Regions from separate parts of the Streptomyces sp. G5(2025) genome, predicted to be linked through region 2. Evidence: riboswitches for the same ligand, from Rfam matches in the RefSeq annotation. Region 2 holds a riboswitch; the other holds the start of a gene.
The links. Region 2 has a riboswitch for cyclic di-AMP ahead of ACOBQB_RS27585 (M23 family metallopeptidase). Riboswitches for the same ligand answer to the same signal wherever they lie in the genome.
Positions count from the first base shown of each region.

Region 1: another riboswitch for cyclic di-AMP. It lies ahead of ACOBQB_RS32600 (NlpC/P60 family protein); the one in region 2 lies ahead of ACOBQB_RS27585 (M23 family metallopeptidase).

Region 1 covers NZ_JBMUZT010000006.1:4,765,211-4,769,674, reverse strand. The annotation lists gene pcrA (DNA helicase PcrA) at 1-1,524, opposite strand, end outside; cyclic di-AMP (ydaO/yuaA leader) riboswitch at 1,780-1,935, shown strand; gene ACOBQB_RS32600 (NlpC/P60 family protein) at 1,944-3,182, shown strand; gene ACOBQB_RS32595 (hypothetical protein) at 3,276-3,629, opposite strand; gene ACOBQB_RS32590 (NlpC/P60 family protein) at 3,975-4,464, shown strand, end outside.
Region 2 covers NZ_JBMUZT010000006.1:3,693,941-3,698,404, reverse strand. The annotation lists gene ACOBQB_RS27600 (alpha/beta fold hydrolase) at 1-213, opposite strand, end outside; tRNA gene ACOBQB_RS27595 (tRNA-Met) at 315-388, shown strand; gene ACOBQB_RS27590 (PP2C family protein-serine/threonine phosphatase) at 579-1,763, shown strand; cyclic di-AMP (ydaO/yuaA leader) riboswitch at 1,995-2,142, shown strand; gene ACOBQB_RS27585 (M23 family metallopeptidase) at 2,154-3,248, shown strand; gene ACOBQB_RS27580 (aldo/keto reductase) at 3,341-4,285, shown strand; gene ACOBQB_RS27575 (PrsW family intramembrane metalloprotease) at 4,311-4,464, opposite strand, start outside.

The sequences.
Region 1 (4,464 bases), 1.1 Mb from region 2:
CTGCGCGAGCGCGTCGATCATCGCCTCGGCACGGTCGCCGATGCCCCTCTTCGGGACGTTCAGGATGCGGCGCAGCGGGACCGCGTCCTCGGGGTTGGCGAGCACGCGCAAGTAGGCCAGCACATCGCGGACCTCCTTGCGCTCGTAGAAGCGGACGCCGCCGACGACCTTGTAGGGCAGGCCGACGCGGATGAAGATCTCTTCGAAGACACGGGACTGGGCGTTCGTGCGGTAGAAGATCGCGACGTCGCCGGCCTTCGCATCGCCCGCGTCCGTGAGCCGGTCGATCTCGTCGGCGACGAACTGCGCCTCGTCGTGCTCGGTGTCGGCCACATAGCCGGTGATGCGGGCGCCCGCGCCCTGGTTGGTCCAGAGGTTCTTCGGGCGACGGCTTTCGTTCCGCTCGATGACCGCGTTCGCAGCGCTCAGGATCGTCTGCGTGGAGCGGTAGTTCTGCTCCAGGAGGATCGTGGTGGCGTCGGTGTAGTCCTCCTCGAACTGGAGGATGTTGCGAATGGTGGCGCCGCGGAAGGCGTAGATCGACTGGTCCGCGTCACCCACCACGCACAGCTCGGCCGGTTCGCCGGGTTCGCCGGAATCACGGCCCTCGCCTCCGGAGGGGCCGACCAGCTCGCGCACCAGGGCGTACTGCGCGTGGTTCGTGTCCTGGTACTCGTCGACCATGACGTGCCGAAAACGGCGGCGGTAGTGCTCGGCGACGTCCGGGAAGGCGCGCAGGAGGTGGACCGTCGTCATGATCAGGTCGTCGAAGTCCAGGGCGTTCGCCTCGCGCAGGCGCGACTGGTACATGGCGTAGGCCTGGGCGAGGGTCTTCTCGAAACCGTCCGCCGCCTGACCGGCGAAGTCCTCCTCGTCGATCAGCTCGTTCTTCAGGTTGGAGATCTTGGCGCTGAAGGACTTCGGCGGGAACTTCTTCGGGTCGAGGTCCAGGTCGCGGCAGACCAGGGCCATCAGACGCTTGGAGTCCGCGGCGTCGTAGATCGAGAAGGAGGACGTGAAGCCCAGCTTCTTGTACTCGCGGCGCAGGATGCGGACGCAGGCGCTGTGGAAGGTCGAGACCCACATCGCGTTGGCCCGGGGGCCGACGAGCTGCTCGACGCGCTCCTTCATCTCGCCCGCGGCCTTGTTCGTGAAGGTGATCGCGAGGATCTGGCCGGGGTGCACACCGCGCTCAGCGAGGAGGTACGCGATGCGGTGGGTCAGCACGCGGGTCTTGCCGGAACCGGCGCCGGCGACGATGAGCAGCGGGGAGCCGGCGTGCACGACCGCCGCACGCTGGTTCTCGTTCAGCCCCTCCAGGAGCGTCGCCGGGTCGATGACCGGGCGCGGGGCTCCGTCGCGGTAGTGCGTGTCCCGGGTCATGGGCACGTCGAACTTCCCGCTGAACAGGTCGTCCGGAATCGGTTCCGGAGCACTGTCCTCGGGCGGCGGCGGGGGCTCTTCGCCCGCGGCCCGGGAAGGCTGCAGGTCCGCCAGGAAGCTGTCATCAAAGAGGCTGCTCATCGCCTCCCGAGTCTAGGCGGCCCCACTGACAACCCGCCCCGGGTTCCGGCCACCTTCCTCCGGAACCCGCCCCGCCTACGCCCCGCCCGCGTCCGGTCACGCCCTGCCACGCGACCGCCCGCCCCGGCCAGGAGCCCCGCGACGTAACGAAAATGTATCGGGCATATCGAACATCAACCTTCACACGCGTCACACAAGTTGGCTAGCGTGCCCCGCGGGCCGCTCGTCCCCCCACCGGCGAATCCCGCCGGGAACGGGCTGCCTCCGCCGAGTCCGACATGTTCGGAGCCGGGGACCCACCGAAAACTTGGGGTGAATCGGTCCCGTACGAAGTACGGGACTGTAGGGCAGCCTTCCGGACCACTCGCCCGAACCCGACAGCTAACCCGGTAGGCGGTCTACGGAAGGAGTCGCCTCCCTTGGCGTCGCACCGCAAACCGCGGACCCGGACAACCGGAACAGCAGGAATAACCGGAATGGCCGGGATGGCCGGGATGCCTGGAGTACGCACTGCTCCCGCCGTCGGCATCACGACGGCCGCCCTCACCTCCGTGGCACTCCTGTCACAGAGCGCGCAGGCGGCGCCCTCCATACCGGCGAAGCCCAGTCTCGAAGAGGTGCGGCAGAAGGTCGACGACCTGTACCACCAAGCGGGCATGGCCACCCAGAAGTACAACGCGGCCAAGGAGAAGACCGGGAAGCAGCGCAAGAAGGCCGACCGGCTGCTCGACGACGTGGCCAGGCGCGCGGGCAGGCTGAACGAGGCACGCCAGGAGCTCGGCTCCTTCGCCGCCGCGCAGTACCGCACCGGGGCCGTCTCCCGCACCGCCACGCTGATGCTCGCCGAGGACCCGCAGGGTTACGTCGACCAGAACCACCTGATGGACCGGCTGACCAAGCGGCAGAAGAAGGCCGTCGACGACTACCGGACGCAGCAGGCGTCGGCGACGAAGCAGCGCACGAAGGCCGCACGGAACCTGGAGACGCTGAGCGACTCGCGGGACGACCTCAGGACGAGCAAGCAGACCGTCCAGAGGAAGTTGGGCGAGGCGCGCGAGCTGCTCTCGGAGCTGACCGCCGAGGAGAGGGCCCGGCTCACCGCGATCGAGCGGAAAAAGGAGCGGGAGGCCAAGCGCAAGGCCGAGGAACTGGCCCGCAAGGAGGCCGCCGAGGCGGAGCACAAGCGCAAGGCGGAGGAGGCGGTCCCAAAGTCTGACTCTGGCCGTGACTCCGACACGGACACCCGTTCGGGTTCGGACTCCGGTACCGGCTCCGGCTCCGGCTCCGGACGCACCGACGGCACTTACGCCACCAAGGCCGCGAAGGTCATCACGTTCGCCGAGGCGCAGATCGGCAAGCCGTACGTCTGGGGCGCGACCGGGCCCGACTCCTACGACTGCTCCGGGCTCACCCAGGACGCGTGGAAGGCCGCAGGGATCACTCTGCCGCGCACCACATGGGACCAGGCGAAGGCGGGCACGACCGTGAAAACCGCCGACGCCGAACCGGGTGACCTGGCCTTCTTCCACGACGACATCAGCCACGTGGGGATCTGCATCGGCGGCGGCAAGATGATCCACGCCCCGAAGCCGGGTGCGAAGATCCGCGTCGAGTCGATCTGCTCCATGCCGATCCACAGCGTGGTGCGCCCGGCGTAGCCGCGGAAAACGGCCCTCTACGCGCGCGTGGCCCGCGCTCCGTCGGGAGCGCGGGCCACGCGCGCGTAGAGGGCCGTTCGCACGTCCGCAGGATCAGGTCCACAGCGCGGCGATGAAGATGTTCGCCGTGGTCAGCAGCCCCACCGCGCCGAACACGCCCTTGTCGGTCTTCTCCTCGTCCCGCTTCACGTAGACCAGCGCGAGGATCACGATCAGCACGGCCATCTTGATGCCGATCTTGACGTTGTTGACCGGGTTGTCGTCAGCCTGGTTGAGGCCCACGAGAGCCACACCGGTGACAAGCATGACCAGCGCGCCGTGCAGCATCGCGGGACTGAAGCGGGCGGTGCCCTGGCCCATCTGCTTCATCTGAGTCAGGAAGCCGCCCAGGAGTGAAGCGATACCGATGATGTGCAGGCCGACGAAGAGATGGATGAGTACGTCCATGAGGCCGGAGCCTAGCCCGGACCCGTGCCGCCCCTCACAGGCGGGCCCATAGCACCTTCCGTCGGACCGACAGGGCACAAACTGCCACATTGGTCACGGCTGTCCGCGAAGGCGCCCCTGACCCGTCAGCGGCGCGAACAGGCGTGGTCACGATTCCGACATTCCCCGGCAGTTGCGCACAATCCGCCTCCAGACCGTGACGCCCCGGTTTAGCGTCCTCCCCCAGGTGACCGGCTCCCCACCGCCGCCCCGCTCAGGGCGGCAGTCGGCCACCACCGCCGAGAAACCCGGCGGTGGCCCGCTCCCCCTGTGCGGGCCGCCGCCGGCCAGCTAAGGAGCCCTTTCGTGGCAGCGCACCGTAAGCCCAGGCAGCGCTCGCTCAGCGGCCACACGGCCCGCACCGCCGCCACCCTCGCTCTCGCGGGAGCCGCCTCGATGGCCGCGTTCGACGGCTCCGGGCACGCGGACCCCCGGCTCAGCCCCGCCGAGGTGAAGTCCCGGGTCGACACGCTCTACCGTGAGGCGGAGATCGCCACCGAGAAGTACAACGGCGCGAAGGAGAAGGCCGAAAAGGTCGAGAAGTCGCTAGACGAGCTGCGCGACGAGGCGGCCCGCAAGGTGGAGAAACTCAACGCCGCCCGCAACGACCTGGGTGCGTACGCCACAGCGCAGTACCGCGCGGGCGGCATCGACCCCTCCGTGCAGCTCGCGCTCTCCTCCGACCCCGACCAGTTCCTGGACCGTGCCTCGCTCGCCGACCGGGCGGGCAGCCGCCAGGCAGCGGCCCTCAGCGGCGTACGCAAGAGGCTCCAGGAGCTGGACCAGCTGCGTACCG
Region 2 (4,464 bases):
GCCGCCGCGGTCGTACACCACGGCGGTGGTGAACCGCGAGACGCCTTGCTGCACGCCGAAATAGTCCAGGCCGACCGCGCCGGCCCCCGGCAGGAACACGACGGCCGGTCCGCCGCCGCCCGACCGGTGCACGAAGACGCGGCGGCCGTCGATCTCCTCGAACCCTCCGACCGGCGGGGCGAACCGGGCCGGGGAAGTGCTGTTGTCCGTCATGCGACGAGGCTGCAACGTTGACGCACGGTCAGGGTCAAGCGGCATCCGAAGGCCCTTGGTTCGCTTCACCCCCTCGGATGGCGTACTGTTGTGTTTACCGACGCGGGGTGGAGCAGCTCGGTAGCTCGCTGGGCTCATAACCCAGAGGTCGCAGGTTCAAATCCTGTCCCCGCTACTGAAGGCCGAAGGCCCGGAGTCAGTGATCACTCACTGACTCCGGGCCTTCGGTGTTTCCGGGGCCTTCTCACGCCTTCGCCCCCACGCCCCCGTCACCCGTCCGGCCCACACCGGCTCGCACCCGAGGCCCGCTCCAGGAAGCCTGGGTGCAGCGCGGCGATGGGCGCGGGATCGGCGGGAGACAAGCGGTGGGGCAGCGTGGAGGTACCGGGGGCAGCGGAGCCACCGCGCACGAGCGGATCCTCGTACGCGTCCTGCCCGTCCTGCTCCTGGTCGTCGGGGTCGGGTACGACGTCCTGACCCCGCCCGAGTTCACCGCCGCCCCGCTCTTCACGGCGGCCCCACTGATCGCCGCCCCCTTCTACTCGCTGCTCAGCACCGTCCTGACCGGTGTCGCGGCCTCGGCCGCGGTCATCGTGCTGCACTACGGCAACTCGGCCGGCGGCCATGTCGAGGCCGTCACCGAACTGCTCACCGTGGCGACCGTCGCGGCCCTCGCCGTCTTCATCAACCGCGTGGTGCGCCGCAGCAACGACCGGCTCGCCATCGCCCGCTCCATCGCCGAGGCCACCCAGCGCGCCGTCCTGCCGCAGCCCGACCCCCGCATCGGCGGCCTCGACCTCGCGGCGCGGTACGAGGCCGCGCAGGCCGACGCGTTCATCGGCGGCGATCTGTACGCCGTGCAGGACACCCCGCACGGCGTACGGCTCATCGTCGGCGACGTCCGCGGCAAGGGCATGGGAGCGGTCGCCGCCGTCGCCGTCGTCATCGGCGCCTTCCGTGAGGCCGCCGAGCAGGAGACCACCCTGGAGGCGGTGGCGCAGCGCCTGGAGCGGGCCCTCGCGCGGGAGGGCACCCGCCGGGAGGGGCTCGACGCCTTCGAGGGGTTCACCACCGCCGTCCTCGCGGAGATCCGGCTCAGTGAGGGCTGCGTACGACTGGTGAACCGGGGGCATCCGGAGCCGCTGCTGCTGCGGGGCGACGGGCGGCTGTGCGTGCTCTCCCCGAGCGAGCCCGCGCTGCCGCTCGGCATGGGGGAGCTGGGGGCGTGGCCGGACCGGGCGGACGAGTCGGAGTTCCCGCCCGGCGCGATGCTGCTCTTCTACACGGACGGGTTGTCGGAGGCGCGCGACGCGACCGGGTCCTTCTACGACCCGGCGGCCCGGCTCGGTGGCCGGATCTTCCCCGGCCGCGAGGGTCCGCACACGCTGCTCGCCACGCTCACGCAGGAGGTACGACGGCACACCGGGGGCGCGGCGACGGACGACATGGCGCTGCTCGCGGTGCGGCGGCCGACGACCGGGGACGGGAAGACGGCGGGCGGGGTGAGGGCCACTGGGAGGACCACTGGAGGGGTCACTGGCCGTGACTGAAGTGCAGCCCTGAGCAAGGCTAGTGACGTCATGTCAAGGGAATATAAGGTTCCGGCCGTCGGCATTCGCGAGATGACGAGAGGTCAACTCGCCCTGTTTTCCCTCTCTGTGTCCCGTAAGTACCGGCCGAGGGTGTTAATGATCAAACGGAACAGCTTGGAATACGGCACCACTGTCTATTAACGTTCGATAACGCAGCGCGGTCGTCCCAGCCGTCACTAGAGACGGCTCCGTGCGCACACGCCTAATCCCGCAAGGGAGCCGGGGAACCACCAACTTGGGGTGAATCGGGCACCTGTGCATCCGTGCCGGTGGTCCGTAGGAGACCTTCCTGCTCCGAACCCGTCAGCTAACCCGGTAGGCGAGAAGGAAGGAAAGGAGTGCGCCCCAGTGGCGTCCAACCGGCCTGCCCCCCAAGCCGCGTACATACCGAATGACGACGACTTCGGTGGATACGACCAGGAGACCTGGCAGGGCCAGGAGACCTGGCAGGAATGGAATCCCACCGAGGAGTCCGTCCGTCCCGTCCGCGGCAGGCACCGTGTGCACAAGAAGGGCGGTGGCGGGCTCGCCCGCAGCTCCACCGTGCTGGGTGTCGGCGTCATCGCCGCCGTCGGCGCGGGCGGCATAGCCACCGCGCAGGACGGCAAGGCGCCCGTCTCCATCTCGATGCCCGACCTGGGCGCCGTCACCGACTCGCTGCCCGAGGCCGAGTCCCTGCCCGGCGTGGGCTCCCTCATCTCCGACGACTCCGCGGCGCCCGCGGGCCCCGAGACCGTCACCGCGGCCGCCCCGCTGACCGCCGCCGGTGTCAGCCACACCGACGCCCAGCAGGGCGCCACCGACGCGGGCGAGGCGCTGCGCGCCCGCATCATGCAGCAGGCCGAGAACCAGCAGGACCAGGCGGACGACGCGGTGCGGACCGCGGCCGAGGAGGCCGCCGTCAAGAAGGCCGCCGAGGAGGCCGCCGCCCAGCAGAAGCAGGCCGAGCGGAAGGCCGACGCCCAGGCCGCCGCCAAGAAGAAGAAGGAGCGGGAGGCACGCGAGGCCAAGGCGCTGGCCGAGCGCCGTGCCAAGCTCGCCAAGAGCTACGCGCTGCCCACCTCCTCGTACACCATCACGTCCCACTTCGGTGTCGCCGGCTCCATGTGGTCCTCCGGGCACCACACCGGTCTCGACTTCGCCGCACCGACGGGTACCCCGCTCAAGGCCGTCCACACCGGCACCGTCAAGGAGGCCGGCTGGGCGGGGGCGTACGGCTACCGCACCGTCCTGGAGCTGAACGACGGCACCGAGGTCTGGTACTGCCACCAGTCCTCGATGACCGTCGGCGCGGGCCAGAAGGTCAGCACCGGGGATGTCATCGGGCGCGTGGGCGCGACCGGCAACGTCACCGGACCGCACCTCCACATGGAGGTCCACACCGCGGGCGGCTCCACCGTCGACCCGCTCGCCTGGCTGCAGAGCAAGGGCCTCAACCCCTGACCGGGCCGGAGGCTTGACGTTCATTTGGAGGCTTGACGTTCATTTGGGGGAGCAACCGGAATGCTGTTTTCCTCATGCTCGTTGAGGAACGCATGACTTCTCTTCGTACGCTTGGCTCATCCGACCTTGAGGTCTTCCCGCTCTCCCTCGGCGGCAACGTCTTCGGCTGGACGGCCGACCGGACCGCGTCCTTCGCCGTCCTCGACGCCTACACCGCGGCGGGCGGCAACTTCATCGACACGGCCGACGTGTACTCGGCCTGGGTGGAGGGGAACAAGGGCGGCGAGTCCGAGACCCTCATCGGCGAGTGGCTGGCCGAGCGCGGCAACCGCTCCGACGTCATCGTGGCCACGAAGGCCGGCGCCCACCCGGAGTACCAGGGCCTGGCCCCGGACACCATCAAGCGCGCCGCCGACGCCTCCCTGCGCCGCCTGGGCACGGACTACATCGACCTCTACTACACCCACTACGACGACCCGTCGGTACCCGTCGAGGAGATCATCGGGACGCTGGACGAGCTGGTCGCGGCCGGCAAGGTGCGCGCCATCGCCGCCTCCAACATCACGCCCGAGCGGCTCCAGGAGTCCCTCGACTTCTCCGACCGCGAAGGCCTGACGCGGTACGTCGCGCTTCAGCCGCACTACAACCTCGTCTCCCGCGACACCTACGAGGGCCGGCTCCAGGAGGTCGCCTCGCGCTCCGGCCTCGCCGCCGTCCCGTACTACGCGCTCGCCTCCGGCTTCCTCACCGGCAAGTACCGCCCCGGCACGCGCGTCGAGAGCGCGCGCAGCAGCCGGGTGGAGGAGTACGTGGGCACCGAGCGCGGCGACCGGGTCCTCGCGGCGCTCGACGAGATCGCCGGGGCACATGACGCCCAGGTCGCGACCGTGGCCCTCGCGTGGCTCGCGGCACAGCCCACCGTGGCGGCGCCGATCGCCTCCGCGCGCACGGTCGAGCAGCTGCCGGCGCTACTGGCGGTGGCGGACCTCGAACTGACGGACGCCGAGCTGTCGGCGCTGACGGCGGCTTCCGCCTAGGAGCCGTCAGGAGCCGTCAGGAGCGTCAGGAGCGGTAGGGGTTGTGGACCGGGTGGCCGTACGCCGGATAGGGCTGCGGCTGCCCGTACTGCGGCTGCCCGTACGGAGTGGGGGCGTGCGCGGCAGGGGCGTACGGGGCGTGGGGGTACGGGGTGTGCGGGTGGCCGTGGGGCGCGTAC